DNA from 2 places in the Paenibacillus sp. FSL R7-0345 genome. Region 2 is predicted to be linked to the other one. Evidence: riboswitches for the same ligand, from Rfam matches in the RefSeq annotation. Region 2 holds a riboswitch; the other holds the start of a gene.
The links. Region 2 has a riboswitch for cyclic di-GMP ahead of NST84_RS02930 (transglutaminase-like domain-containing protein). Riboswitches for the same ligand answer to the same signal wherever they lie in the genome.
Positions count from the first base shown of each region.

Region 1: it holds a riboswitch for cyclic di-GMP, as region 2 does, so the genes downstream of both, NST84_RS19645 (thiamine pyrophosphate-binding protein) here and NST84_RS02930 (transglutaminase-like domain-containing protein) in region 2, are expected to answer to the same signal.

Region 1 covers NZ_CP152002.1:4,540,763-4,548,550, reverse strand. Annotated here, with positions in the region: gene NST84_RS19655 (hypothetical protein) at 1-192, opposite strand, end outside; gene NST84_RS19650 (carboxymuconolactone decarboxylase family protein) at 275-643, opposite strand; gene NST84_RS19645 (thiamine pyrophosphate-binding protein) at 670-2,310, opposite strand; cyclic di-GMP riboswitch class I at 2,438-2,530, opposite strand; gene NST84_RS19640 (methyl-accepting chemotaxis protein) at 2,723-3,973, opposite strand; gene NST84_RS19635 (YafY family protein) at 4,064-5,056, opposite strand; gene NST84_RS19630 (SDR family NAD(P)-dependent oxidoreductase) at 5,218-6,063, shown strand; gene serA (phosphoglycerate dehydrogenase) at 6,161-7,753, opposite strand.
Region 2 covers NZ_CP152002.1:669,549-677,336, reverse strand. Annotated here, with positions in the region: rRNA gene NST84_RS02935 (16S ribosomal RNA) at 1-492, opposite strand, end outside; gene NST84_RS02930 (transglutaminase-like domain-containing protein) at 913-1,722, opposite strand; cyclic di-GMP riboswitch class I at 1,736-1,816, opposite strand; cyclic di-GMP riboswitch class I at 1,889-1,969, opposite strand; gene NST84_RS02925 (class D sortase) at 2,092-2,742, opposite strand; gene NST84_RS02920 (GtrA family protein) at 2,795-3,196, opposite strand; gene NST84_RS02915 (glycosyltransferase family 2 protein) at 3,186-4,163, opposite strand; gene NST84_RS02910 (glycosyltransferase family 39 protein) at 4,331-7,788, opposite strand, start outside.

The DNA.
Region 1 (7,788 bases), 3.1 Mb from region 2:
GTACATTTTGAAGCAGCTCTCCAGCAGAGGCACAACATCCGGAGCGGTGACATTCAGCTTGCGGCAGTCAATCTGCAGGGAATACTCAGAAGCTGTAATCGGATTGACTGTCTGCTGATAGGCCTGCATTGTTTTGAGGCCATCCTCGTTGGAGAAGGTACCTTCCAGTTGTATATGAACAATCTTACTCACGGAATCTGTTTTCAGAACAAACCTGCCCATTCCTTCCAGCCCCCAAAACGAAAGATATACAATCAGACTGCCGGTTCTTTAATTACTTGATTTCTTCCAGAGTAGCAAGCAATACATTAAAAGCCGAGATTATCCGCGGAGCGCCGATTGCCGGTACCAGGTGCAGCAGAATGCCCTTAATCTGGTCGACCGTCATGCCGACACGCAGTGCCATTACATAATGAACACCCAGCTGTTCATATTGGCCCATCGTAATCAGGGCCGAGATGACAGCAATTTCCTTCCAGTCGGCACCGATTGTGGTCCGCTGAAAAATATCGCCATAGGCATTGCCCATAATATATTCAGCCAGCTCCGGAAAATGCTCTTTGATCGGCGCCAGCTGTTTATTGCCATAATCCCCGGACAGATTGGTAAAATGCTTAAGTCCGCTGTTCACTGAACTTTCCACTTAAAAAACCCCCTGAATGATGTTAATTAAAGATTCAATACACGGTGCGCTGTCGGAGGCATCTCGTCACGGTCAGTGAGCAGCTCGATTACGGCTACTTTGTTCAAGGCTACCGCATCTTCAATAGCTGCCGCGAATTGTTCCGCCGTTTCACACTTGAAGCCTACAGCTCCAAGGGATTCACCGAATTTCGCTGCATCCATCGGAACCTCGAAGAGGGTGCCGTCGATTCTGCCGGTTGTCTTCTCCATGCCTTTAAGGGCCATATCAAGCTGCATGTTGTTGACCACGATGAAAATAACCGGAAGGTCCTTGCACACAGCGGTGTTAATTTCAGCACCAAGCATCATGAAGCAGCCATCACCGGTAATGCAGAAGACAGTTTCGTCAGGGGCGGCAGCCTTGGCCCCGATTGACATGCCGATGGAGTTGCCCATGCAGGCAAAGTAGGCATCAAAGATAAAGCTTCCCGGCTTCTTGACGTTGTACCATTTCACAGCATGGAAGCCGTGGCTGCCGTCATCTACAAATACCGAGCTGTTATAAGGAATCTGATCGCTTAAAGTGCTCAGGACTGAAGCGATGGAGAGCTTAGGCAGCTCTGGCAGCTCGTCCCGGTAATTAGCTTCTACTGTTATTTCATGTCTGACAACCGTATCTCTGTCGATCTTCTCCAGGTAATAGCTCAGATTGTCACGCAAGTCCCCGCTGACCGATATGGTCTGCGATTGAAGAATCTTGCCGACAAAGGTAGGGTCGGAATCGAACTGGATCAGCTTGGCCGGATGATTCTCTGCTTTGAGGTTGCAGATCGTCATATCACTCAGACGGGAACCAAGCACAATATACAGATCACTGTTGTTCAGCAGGTCATCCCCGTGCTTGCAGCCGCCTACACCTACCGGACCGTGATACAGCGGGTGATCCCAGGCGATGGCGCCTTTTCCTCCAGGACTGGTGACGACAGGAATGTTGAAGGTTTCAGCCAGTTGTACCAGCTCCTGGTGGGTACCGGAGCGGTTTATACCTTTACCCGCAATGATCAGCGGACGCGAAGATTCGTTGATTGCTGCAATTACGCGTTCAAAATTACCGATGCTGACCAGCTTCTCGTGTTCAGGAATAACAATCCGGCATTCTTCGAGCATTTCTGTCTGGACATCAAATGGAATGCACAGATGCACCGGACCGCGTTTGCCGCTAAGGGCAATAGAAATGGCATGATTAAAAATAGTGCTGAAATGATCACCGCGCTCTACCAGCTTGCTGAAGAGCGTAGCGGGTCTGAACATATCCGCCAGATCAGCGAGATATGAAGAGGAATCCTGGCACTGCGGAATTCCCAGCTCTTTAATCGACTGGTGTCCAGTAATGAAGAGGACAGGAAGATTATTGGCTTTGGCATGTGCTGCTGCGGTGAGCAGGTTAGTGCCTCCGGGACCTGATGTACCGAAGGCAACTCCGAGTCCTCCGGTTTTGAGTGCATAGCCGGCGGCTTCGAAGCCGGAGCTGGACTCATGTCTGCTCGGAATAAATTCGATGCCGTAATCAACCATCTTAAGAGCTATAGGACAAATAGATTTGCCGATAATACCAAAGGAATGTGTAACGCCGAGGCTGCGAAGCGCCTCTGCCATATAATCTGCGACTGTTTTCAAATGCTCCACCCTATCCGTTGTGTATTTTTCTAGCGATTCTAGCGACTCTAGCGACAGACAATAGAATACCTGTGCTCAAATGAGCACAGGCCAGTTGCACATATAACCTTAAGGGACGTAATGATTCTAACGTCCCGGCTGCAACCTGGCTATCCTGGTCCCAGAAACTGAGACTGTAGATCCATGGCTTTGCGTCATTTCCTTTCGGAGAATTTTGCTGATATTTGATTTGGGTCTATGGATAATATTTATTGGTTAAATTTACTTTTACAATATATTTATAGCTCTATCATTGTCAATACAATAATGCGGAAATATACGAAATTTGACGAATTGCAGTACGATTTGGTGAATCCTGGAGCCTAAATATAAACAAGCTGCCGCTCATTTTGAGCGGCAGCTTTAGGGCTTGGGAACCAGCTTAGAATTTGAAAATATGGATAGTTTTCTGCAGCTGGAACACTGCCTGGGTCATTTTATCGGTTTCATCGGCTACAGACTGCAGGGCGTTGATCTGTTCGTTCATTGCCGCGGATACTTCCTCGGTGCCGGCTGCTGTCTGCTGGGTAATCGCGGATATATTCTCGATGGCGCCGGATATTTTGAGTGCGCTCTCCAGCATCAGGTCACTTTCCTGCGAGAAGGAGGAGATCTGCTCCGTTATGTATTGGACGCTTTGTACAATCTGCGAGAAGATGTGGGCAGTCTCTACGATCAGCTCATTTTGCACCTGTACAACTTCTTCATTGATGGCGATATTCTCCACAGCCTGCTTGATATCGGATTCGATGCTGCGGATCAGGCTGAATACTTCTTTGGTGGATGCTGTCGATTCCTCGGCCAGCTTGCGCACCTCCTGGGCGACCACGGCAAAGCCGCGGCCGTGCTCACCGGCGCGTGCTGCCTCAATCGAAGCATTCAAGGACAGCAGATTGGTCTGTTCTGCGATTTCATTGATGGTTTTGGCAATCATGGAAATGCCGCGGGCATTCTGCGAGAGGGCCTCAACCGTATCCGCGACCTTGTTCGTAGCTTCGATATTTTTGCGCATGCCTTCAGCCTGGGTATCTACCGACAGCCGTCCTTGTTCAACCAGTTCGAGCGTATGTATAGAGCGCTTATTCATTTCTTTGGTGGAATGCGTATAGTTGGCTACTTTGGTCTCAATGTCCTTGATCGATTCCGTCATGTCGGCGATATCTGCCGAAATTTCGTTGGCACCGACAGCCAGTTCATTGGAGGAGGAGGCAACCTGGGCCATTACGATTTTGAGGCTGTGGTTCTTGTCTTCAATCCCTCTGCTGGCATCCATAACATGGCGGGTGATCTGTGAGGCTTCGGTCAAAATTTTCTTGAGCTTGTCGATCATAATGTTGAAGGAGCGGCTTACTTCACCCATTGACCCGCTTTCATCCGCGCGGCTTGTAAAATCGCCTTTGGCAATAGTGTGGGTAACATTGGAGAACTCGTCAAAAGAAGATGTAAGCGTTCTCTCGACAAAACGTGCCAGAGGATAAGTAAGTCCGGCAAGTGCTGCAATAAGAATAATGCCGAGAATGATTTTGCCCATGATTACCAATGTAATCAAAACCGGAACAGCGAACAAAGCGGCGACAAGATAACAGCCGGCTACAATTCTCTGCTTTAATGGAAGCTTGGTCATCCAATCCATAATAAAGTTCCCCCTAAAAAAATGGTGTGTATTGGTATAGTATAGGTGATATGCGGGGGAACAGTCTACTGTAAAAACTGACATAAAACTTCAAAATTCCATTTCCCCGGATGGATAGTTTTGCGTAACCTTTTCATATAAAACACAGGTCTCCCGCAAAGCGGTTATCAGCCTGTCGAGCAGTTCCCGGGGTTCAGCCACCATAGCTGTCTGCCCCAAAGACAAGATTATTTTGCAGGCAGATTCCAGGGTGTTGAACTCTGCCTGAACCTCTACCCAGTCTGCTCTGGAGGACTGCTGCACTGTAAGGATGGTAACGTAACGCTCCCGCTGAAGATCGTTCAGGCCGGAGCTGCTAAGCAGCAGGGTAACAGGATAACGGGGCAGGGCTGCCTTGAAAGAAGCGGTGGACTCCTCCCAGTAGTGTGCCAGGTCAAATCCTGCCGGCCGGATAAAAGCTTCGCCGGTCATGCGGGCCTCTGTTATGCGCGAGACCCTGTAGGTCCGCATCTCTCCCCCGCATTGGGCAGCAACATACCAGACACCGCGTTTGGCTACCAGACCAAGCGGCGCAATCAGCCGCTCCTTATGCTCACCATTGTTGCTGTAGACCATAGCGACCTTTTGGTCTGTCCATAACGCTTCCTGCAGCAGGGCAAGGTGAGGGTAGGCTTCGCCGGAAGGGTGCCAGCCTGCACCGTCGATATGAATGCGCTGAGTAAGCAGCTGCAGCGGGGAATCCTGCGGCCTCACTGCCGCCGCCGCTTCCAGCTTGCGGACAGCAGCAGAAAAGTCCTCCTGTATCCCCAGTGCCTCTATAACGGCAGTGTCCGCAGTCAGGAGCAGTGAACCGATCTCCCGGGGCTTCATGCCGGTTAAAGTCGTTCTGTAGCCTTCAGGAAGCAACCAGCCGCCGTCACGGCCTCTTTCAGCTAAGACCGGTATTCCTGAGGCACTAAGCGCCTCCATGTCACGCATAACGGTTCTTTCGGAAACCTCAAGCAGTCCGGCCAGCTCGCGGGAGCTGAGCTTGCCGCGGGCCTGCAGAAGAAGCACGATGGATAATAAACGGTCTGCCCTCATTATTGTTCCTTTCTCCTCTCCGAATGCTGTCCTGAAGCGGACAGTTTATTTCATTGTATCCTTTATATATGACAATTGGTGACATATATAAAGGTTATAATGATGAAAGACAGCAGGGAAGCGCAAACTAGGCATGATAACCGAGAGGAGCGGGATGAAGGATGACAGCACTGCAAGGAAAAGTGGCACTGGTTACTGGCGGAAGCAGAGGGGCAGGACGGGGAATCGCCATCGAGCTGGCCCGGGCGGGCGCGTTTGTTTATATCACCGGCAGAAGCACGGGAATTCAGCAGGCCAGCCAGCTTAATGGGACATTAGATACGGTTCACAAAGAGATTCTGGAGAGCGGCGGTGAGGCGGCCATTATCCGCTGCGACCATACCAACGATCAGGAAACGGAGCAAGCAATCCGCCAGATTGCTGAAGAAAAAGGCAGGCTGGACATCCTGGTCAACAATGTCTGGGGCGGCAATCAGCTTCCGATCAGCAACGAGCCGTTCTGGGAGCAGCCGCCGGCGCACTGGGACAATATGTTTGATGCCGGGGTCAGAGCACAGCTGATGACGAACTATTATGCGGTTCCGCTGATGCGCAGGACTAAGGAGAGCGGCGGGCTGATTATCCATACCACCTTTTGGGACAGAGATAATTATACCGGTAATTTGTATTATGACCTGGCCAAAAATGCACTGATCCGCATGGCTTACGGTTTGTCTATCGAGCTTGCAGCTGACGGCATTACGGTCGTGCCGCTGTCGCCGGGCTGGATGCGGACTGAGCTGGTGCTGGAGGCCTTCGGGACGGATGAGGAGCACTGGCAGCAGGTAGAGGAACTGAAGAACACTGAATCGACGTCTTATGTCGGCCGCGCTGCTGTGGCGCTGGCCGCAGATGCTGACAAGCTGGCGCTCTCGGGAATAACCCAGCAGGTGGGAGCGTTGGCTGAGAAGTACGGCTTCACGGATTCGGACGGGCGCAGAATTCCTGTCTTTCAGTTGACAGAATAAAGGGGAAAGACCGGGTTAGTAAAAATGCCCGTCCGGAACAGTGCTGACAGGAGCACGTTCCGGACGGGCATTATTTTATAGATATAAGCCGTTTCTTCTACAGCAGAATAACTTCTTCAGCGGTGTTGATTTGCGGAAGTCCGGCCAGCTTCACCAGCACATCCTGCGGTACCGCTTTATCTACGGTCAGCAGCATGATCGCGGCACCGCCGACAATTTTACGGCCTACCTGCATGGATGCGATGTTGACGTCATTTTCGCCGAGCAGGGTTCCGACGAGACCGATGATCCCCGGCTTATCGTTGTGGGAGATCAGAATCTGATGACCTTCAGGCGCAATATCAACCGGGAAGTTGTTTACCTTGACAATGCGTTCACCGTAGCCCTGCAGCAGCGTGCCGGCTACCAGGCGTACTTCGTCCGGATCGGCTTTCAGTGTAACGGTAATCAGGTTCGTGAAGCCTTTGGTCTTAGGCGACTTGGTCACGACAACGTTCACGTCACGGGTTTTGGCCAGGTGCATCGAATTGACGATATTGACATCGCCGGCGAAGTGACGGGACAGCACGCCTTTGACAATATAACGGGTCAGCGGCTGGGTATCCACATCGGAGAGGTCACCGGCATACTCGACGTTGATTTCGCTGATTGCGCCGTGGGTAAGCTGTGTTGCGAAGCTTCCCAGCTTCTCACCGAGCGTAAAGTACGGCTGAAGCTTGTTCATTACGCTCGGAGCAACCGGCGGAATGTTGACGGCATTGATGAACGGCTCGTTGCGCAGGATATGCAGAACCTGCTCCGATACGTCGATCGCCACGTTTTCCTGGGCCTCAACAGTCGAAGCGCCGAGATGCGGCGTTACAATGATTTTTGGATGCGACAGGAACGGGTGATCAGCCTGCGGCGGCTCCTTCTCAAATACGTCAAAGGCAGCTCCGGCAACGATGCCGCTGTCAATCGCTTCAACCAGCGCCATTTCATCAATAACACCGCCGCGGGCACAGTTTACGATGCGCATGCCCTTTTTCATAACCTCAAACTGCGGACGGGAGATCATGTGCCGTGTTTCAGGTGTGAGTGGAGTGTGTACAGTAATGAAATCAGCACCGCGCACGATGTCGTCAACGGAGGCCAGCTTCACTTCCAGCTTTTCCGCACGGTCAGCTGTCAGGAACGGGTCATAGGCGAGAATGTCCATGCCGAACGCTTTGGCACGCTTGGCTACCTCGCTGCCGATCCGTCCCATGCCGAGTACACCGAGTGTCTTGCCGCGCAGTTCAACGCCGAGGAACGTTTTGCGGTCCCAGACACCGTTGATGGTCTTGGCATAAGCCTGCGGAATGTGGCGGGCCAGAGCCATCATCATCGCAAAGGCATGCTCACAGGTAGTGATGGTGTTTCCGTCCGGAGCATTTATAACTACGACACCGTGCTGTGTAGCCGCCTCCAGCTTGATGTTGTCAACTCCGACTCCGGCACGGCCGATAACCTTCAGGTTGGTGCCGGCAGCGATTATTTTGTCAGTAACCGTTGTCTGGCTGCGGACAAGCAGACCGTCATATTCGCCAATGATGGCAATCAGCTCGTCTTCGCTCAGTCCTGTTTTCTTATCCACAATTACATCGCTTGCGTCCATCAATTGCTGAATACCCAAATCGCTGATCGGATCCGACACTAATACTTTAAACATGGTTTCTTATCCCCCTTAAAAGTTAAAAAGCTTAA
Region 2 (7,788 bases):
AGGTACCGTCACTCCGGTAGCAGTTACTCTACCGGACGTTCTTCCCTGGCAACAGAGCTTTACGATCCGAAAACCTTCATCACTCACGCGGCGTTGCTCCGTCAGGCTTTCGCCCATTGCGGAAGATTCCCTACTGCTGCCTCCCGTAGGAGTCTGGGCCGTGTCTCAGTCCCAGTGTGGCCGTTCACCCTCTCAGGTCGGCTACGCATCGTCGCCTTGGTGAGCCGTTACCCCACCAACTAGCTAATGCGCCGCAGGCCCATCCCTTACCAGCAGATTGCTCCGCCTTTCATTCTCTCCTCATGCGAAAAGAGAAATTATCCGGTATTAGCTACCGTTTCCGGTAGTTATCCCAGACTAAGGGGCAGGTTGCCTACGTGTTACTCACCCGTCCGCCGCTAAGCTTACCCCGAAGGATAAGCTCCGCTCGACTTGCATGTATTAGGCACGCCGCCAGCGTTCGTCCTGAGCCAGGATCAAACTCTCCAATAAGGTTTTTCCGAGTAGTTACCACACCCGAATTACTCCGAGGAAATAACCATCCGAAAACTATCGAAAAGAGCGATTGCTCATTTTGAAACATCTGACGAGAATTTACATTCTCTACTTTGGATCTCACCGAAGTGATTTCCGATACTCACTCGTTGTTCAGTTTTCAAAGATCAAGCTCGTCGTTGACTCCTACGCTCTCGTCGTCAGCAACTCTTATAATATATCACGTTTGTTTCAGAAACGCAAGCTTTTTTTGAAATGTCTTTTTCAGTCAATTTCAGCTAAACCTTGACGCGCTGTAACAACGTTCACTTATAATACCCCACATTACCGACAAAAAGCAACCCCTTAATCAAAAAAAAGACAAACCGCTTAAATAAATAAGCAGTCCGTCTTCTTACCACTATATTTTCTTCGTTCTTAGTAGAATTTAGCAGCGCTATATTTGCTTGCTACTTTAGTAAGGCCAACATCTTTATTGTTCTTAGCCAGACCTGCATCAACAGTAGTATCGATTGTTACCCATTTGCCGTTCAGCAGAACTTCGTTCCAGGCGTGGTATGTCGAAACATAGCTGGTGTTACCCATTACCAATTTAGTAGGGATGCCTTCACTGCGAAGCATAGTGGCGAACAGGGAAGCATAGTCATAGCAAATGCCCTTTTTGGAGAGCAATGTATTGTCGTTATTAGGAATATAGTCCTGCGTTACTGTTGTAGCCAGTGTGTTGTCATATTTAACATTTGCTACGATGTAGTTATAAATCGCTTTTACTTTAGCTTCGTCTGTAGTCAGACCTTGTGTAAGCTGTTTAGCTTTCAGTACGGCTTTATCGGAAGAGGTCCATTTAACGTTCTGTACGGAGCTCAAGTATACAGCGTTAGCATTGCTAAGGTTAAGCTCAACATCTTCGGAAGTTACTACTTTGTATTTGTTGCCGGTTGTGTTCTCAAGAACAGATACTTTATAAGTGCCGTTGCCTTGTTGCAGCGGGAAGGATTCTGTCGACTGGGAAGCATACAGGTTGTAAGTGTAGCTGTTACCGCCCTTGGTGATCATAACTTTGATGCGTTTGTCAGCAGGTACATCATAGGATACTGCAACAACGCCCTGATCGAGCTTGGAAGTATTCAACCAGCTTGAGTCTGCAGTAGCAGCTGAAGCAGTGCTTGTCTGAACGGAAGTGACAACTACGAATAATGTTAACAGCATGAAGTAAAATTTTTTCATGGATAAAACTCCTTTCGGTAGCTGGCTGCCATCCTTACGGGAAGGCCCTCTAGCTTTGCGTCCCTACCTTTCGATAGGTTTGCCGTTATCGTGTGCAGCTTTATCTCTCTCAATCTACCAAAAATGCTAGATTTTGGATCGTATAGCCAACAAAAAAAGCCCTTCATTCGGTAGCTGGCTGCCATCCTTACGGGAAGGCCCTTTAGCTTTGCGTCCCTACCTTTCGATAGGTTTGCCGTTATCGTGCGTGCTTTTATAGTTATATACTACCATATATTCGCCTAGATACAAGACCTAATTTACTAGAATTTCAGCATATTTCAATAAATTTTTTAATATTTCGCGCTGAATCCCTTTTTCTCTTTGATTCTAAGATAGCTTTGCATGAATAATCAGCCGGTGAGTCGGATTAACAAGCGGATCGCAGGTAATTAAAGTGAGGATTTTGTCCTTATCATTGCCGTTCAGCACCGACACGTCCGTCGGTTCTACAATAGAGATATCATAAACTTCGTACTGATACTCCTCTGCGCTTGTCTTAATCTTGATTGTATCTCCAATCTTCACTTCATCCAGCCTGTTAAAAAGCCGGCCGGCCGTTCTGGATCTGTGCGCTGCTATAGCTGCATTCCCCACCTCACCCAGCGGAGCTGTCTCCTTCATATGGGCGGCAGCATGCTTCATATTCGCTTTTGTCGCACCTTCAAGTACAGGCAGCTTCAGATCGATCCGGTCAATCGTGATGATCCCGGTGATTTTGCCGCCAACTGCGATCTCTTCAGCCGGCTCAGCCGCTGGCTGGACCTCTTCCTCCTGTTCCGACTCCTCGGCCAACAGCTGGGTCACCTCAGCATAGGGCTTTTGCAGATCCGGTTCAGCTGCCGGAGTAAGCTCACTGTAGGCTTGTTCTACTTCCTCCAGCAGTTTCGCCTGCTGCTTGTCGTTGTACCATTCATTCGCTTTCGGATACAGCATAATAAGGACGCCCGCCAATATAATTAGATAGGAAAACTTGCGCATGAACATCCCCCTTTACATTTTTGAACAGGTCAGCCCCAATCCCGGTGGTTGCCTAGAACACCCACAACCGGCTTCCGAAAAAGTTGATAAGCACCGTAACAAACGTAACCAGCACCTTGGCTATAAGCACCTGAACCCCGAAGCTGTCAGTCAGAAAATGCATCAGCAGTACTGAAATGCCGAGCACTGCCAGATTGAGGATGATAAACCTCACCAGCTGGAGCCGGTCGGAACCGTCCTTAGCTGCCGCCCGGTCACTGAAGGTCACCTTCTTGTTCCAAAAAAAACTGTTCGCTGTCCCCGCACTATAAGAAATAACCTGCGCCGGAGCATTCATCATCCCCAGCGAGTGCAGTAGTGTAAATACTGCAAAATCGATTAATGTATTAAGCAAACCTACGGCGTTGAATTTTAGGAACTGGATAAAGCCCGCATTCAGCTTTTTACCGCTCATAACGCTTGCCTTCCCGCTTGTCAGGATACTCCTCATCCCCGTACCCTTTGGTCTCCCGTACAATGTACAGCGGCCGGTCCTTGGATTCATCGTAGATCCGCCCGATATATTCACCGATTACCCCCAGCAGCATCAGCACGATGCCATTGAAGAGCAGATTGACGCCCACAATGGAAGTCCACCCGGGAACCGCCCACGTTGTGAACAGCTTTTGGAATAGGATGAAGAACAGATATAAAAAGCTTGAAAAGGCCAGGAAAAAGCCAATGTAGGATGCAATTTTGAGCGGCTTATGTGAAAAGGAGGTGATCCCGTCCAAGGCAAACCGGACCATTTTCTTCAGCGGATATTTCGTTTCACCGGCAAAACGCTCCTCCCGCACATACTCGACCATCGTCTGACGGAAGCCTACCCAGCTTACAAGTCCCCGGACATACCGGTTCTTCTCCTTAAGCCCTCTCAGAACATCACAGACCTTGCGGTCAATCAGCCGGAAATCGCCGGTATCAGTAGGAATCTCAACGCTTGTCATACTGCTCAGCAGACGGTAAAAGAGCTTGGCGGTCACCTTTTTGAACAGTGTCTCCCCGTGGCGCTTAAGCCGCTTGGCATAGACTACTTCATAGCCTTCCTTCCATTTTGCGATCATCTGCAGAATAACCTCAGGCGGGTCCTGAAGATCGGCATCGATAACCACCACCGCCTGCCCTTCAGCATAGTCCATCCCGGCGGTAATTGCGATCTGATGTCCGAAATTGCGCGAGAAGTCAATCAGCTTAACATGCTCGTCACGGCTGCTGATCCCGCGCATAATCTCAGCCGTACGGTCACGGCTGCCATCATTAACGAAGACCAGCTCGTAGGAATCACCGCATTCGTCCATAACCTTTTTCAGACGCTCATACGTATGCTGAATGACCTCCTCCTCATTGTACATCGGGACAACTACACTGTATCTGGCTTTCACCCTGTTTCCTCCTAAAAGTTTTGTAAGCATGGGCTTCCTTGTATTACTTCGTACAAAACTCGCCTCGAAAGCATACGCTTAGTTTTATGGAGCTTTACTTCATTGAACTGCTTCGCAATAAAACTCGCTTCAGAAGCATGTGCTTAGTTTACTTAGCCCGCCGGCCCCTAGAACACCCAGGAAGGGAACCAGCGCAGCACTACATTTACATAATCGGCACTAACCTGCATTCCCGAAAGAACCGGATAGAACATAATGAAGAGTACGGCCGCTGCGGCCACATAAGCATAACGGATTTTGGAAGCTCCGGGGAACTTGCTGTCCAGCAGCTTCATTATATAGACAATCGCCAGGATCATAAACGGCACCATTGCAAAATAGTGATACAGGAACGTCTCGCGCGGAACAAGCATCCAAGGCACATATTGTGAGAAAAAGGCGATCCACAGCATGTACAAGCTCTTCTCTTTACGTCTGATGGTAAGCCATACTGTGCCAAGCATTGCGAAAATTCCGGTCCACCAGATCAGCGGATTCCCCATAGTAACAATACTGCTCACCTGACCCTCAGGCAGCCCATTCCCGCCGCTGAAGAACCAGACCGGACGCTTCATAAACGGCCATTCCCACCAGGAGGAGGAGAACGGATGCGTAGCTACAAGCTGGCTGTGGTAGTTATACATGTTCTTTTGGGCATCAATAAGTCCCTTAATAGTATAACCTTCTGCGGTAACAGACAGCACCGGAATAAAGGACAGGCTGTACACTATAACAGGAATAATCACAAAGAAAACAACACAGCTGGCCAGTGTGATGATCGTGTTCTTCCAGAAGGAGCTGTCGGCTGTCCGGCAGGCTGTCTTGATCTCCTGGTCGCCCAGCTTGCCTTCAGCAAGCATACGTCCTGCTGCCCGGTATTCCCTGTAGCGGTCAAACAGTGACAATGCAAGCATTACCGCCAGTCCGGCCCCGCCATAGAGCACGATCCATTTGGAAGCGACTCCGATCCCGAAGAAGAGTCCTGACCAGAACAGCGGCACCAGGGTCTTGCGCAGCGGAACACGGTAAAAATTCATTGTAAAATAACGCTGCATGAAATAGAACATCAGCATAATAAAGAATACACCGTACACGTCGATCGTAGAGATGCGCGTCTGGGTAAAATGCATGAAATCCAGCGCGAACAGTCCCGCCGCAAGCGCAGCATACCGGGTCTGGCCGAACAGCCGGAGACCCATCATATAGATCAGCGGCAGCATTGCAACCCCGAACAGGGTGCCGATAATCCGCCAGCCGAACGGATTGACGCCAAACAGCTCCATTCCTGCTCCAATCAGGATTTTACCGAGCGGGGGATGGGTATTTTCATAGGCAACAATCCCGTGAAAATGCTCATACGCAGTACGGGCGTGATAAATCTCGTCAAAATAGGTACTGTTCATGAAATTCGAATACTCGGGAACGAGCGATTGCTCGTCAAACAGGTTGGCCGGCCCGCCTCTTTTGGCTGCCGCTGCAGCATCCGGCGTTACACCGGCTACAGGAAGCGGCGTTCTGCCTCCCCCCTGTTCATAGAAGGCTATCTCATTCAACGTGAAGCCCGGCGTGGTAACGGTCAGCTTCACATATCTTGCAGCTACGTTTAACGGCTGGCTTTTCCAGATGAAGACATTGCCGACATCCTCGCTCACATCCAGAGGGCTGCCCCAGACATCAGGAGTCTCGCTGAATTCGAGCTTGAACTTGCCTGTACCTACACCGCCGAATATATTTACGCTCTCCAGCTGCCTGCTCTGGCCAAGGTCAACATAGAAGCTTTCACCGCTGGCTGCAGGCTCCCATAGGGTTTCCGGCGCTTTGGTTGAACCGAGATTCACCAGTGCAATGACTGTGTAGACTGCCGTAATGGCAAGCATCCAGATCCAGTCCTTCCGCTGGAGTCTGAACCTGGCTTTGGCCTTGGTCTCCAGCGGGCGGATGCCTTCGGCAAGCACCAGATCCGCAGCATATTTCTCTGCATCTGTATCCGGAGGTGCCAGCATCTTGATCTGTTTGCGGATATATACCATATACCCGGTATACAGCGTATAGACCAGCAACCCGAGATTGGCAATCGACGTAACCAGCACAATGCCGTCCGTCGGCGGGTTGCCGCCGGCATTGAGATGAGCCAGTGTATAGCCGACATTGATATATTGCGTCAGCGTAAAGCCCAGGAACAACGTCAGGAAACGGCGGTCCCTGCTCTCCATATAGCTGAATAAGCAGAGAATAAGAGCCGGATAAATATAACGCTCATGCATCTTGGTGCCCAGGACAAATACGACAGCAATCAGCACGATGGCGATAAAATACGATTTAGACAGGTCCTTGCGGTCTTTGCGGAATGAATAGTACGTTGCGGCTGCTACAGCAGCCAGGATGAAAACAAAACCCCAGACGCGGTACGTAATGCCCAGCCATGTAACATCCATAGCCGACCACATCGGGCCTGTGAGTGCGTACAGGTTAAACGCATTAACCGTGGAATACGGGTAAGACGATAAGGTGGCTTTGTACAGATCAATCAGCCCGATGAAGCCGCCGTTGTTCCAGAAGAACGGGGCCGCCAGCAGGGCAAAGATCCCCAGCCCGTATAAGGCTCCGAGGGCAAGCTGCTTCCAGGCCCGGTGATGATAAAAGGCAAACATCAGGACAGGGGTAAAGATCAGCGCCTGCGGTTTAACAAGCACGGCAATGGCGAAGAAAATGGCTGAGCGGACAAAGGTTTTGTTAGCAGCCCCCATAATGCTGAGCAGCAGGAAGATCATAAAGAAGGAATCTGCCTGGCCCCAGGCGGCTGAATCCATCAGCACAGCCGGATTAAACAGGTAGAGCAGCATCAGGCCGATAGCCATTCCGCCGCCGAGCTTCTTGCGTCCAATCTTGTAAATGAGGCCGGCGAGCACCAGATCTGAGAGGATTGCCGGCATTTTGAAGAGCAGCATTTCCCCTGCCGATCCGTGCGTAAGACCGAACAGGCTGCGGACCGCGCTCAGCAGATACAATATGTACAAATAGCCTGGCGGATAGTCCGCGAAATAACCCTCCTCATAGAATCCGCCTGGTCCTTTATCAACAAGACGCTGTCCCCAGGCTATAAAGGTATTCATATCATTCTCATAGCCCTGCGCGGTAACCCCGATCCAGATGCGCAGGATAAACGCGCCGGCGAATGCAATATACAGCCATCTCGTATACATTGCATCCGGCTGGGCCAGCAATTTATTGCTGCGTAATCCTCTATTATATAGAAGGGCAAAAAAGACACTGAATACAGCCGAGATCAGCAGGATTTTGGCCGGCGATACTTTATGGGGTACCGATTCAGCAGTATCATTGCCGGCAGGAGCCGCTGCTGCGGCATCCAGCGAGATGAAGCTTGCCCCTTCGGGCAGAGCCTCCAGCTGCTCTACAGACAGGTCATCGAAGTAAGCCTTGCCTTGAATAAGGCTGGCGTAACCGCCAAGAGCTGCTCCAACGGTAAGCTCAGTCTGTTCATTCCCGGTCTGGCCGATAAACTCCAGGTACTGCCAGTCTCCGCCGGTATCTGTTGTTGCCGGATAACCGCCGCCTACCCCAACCG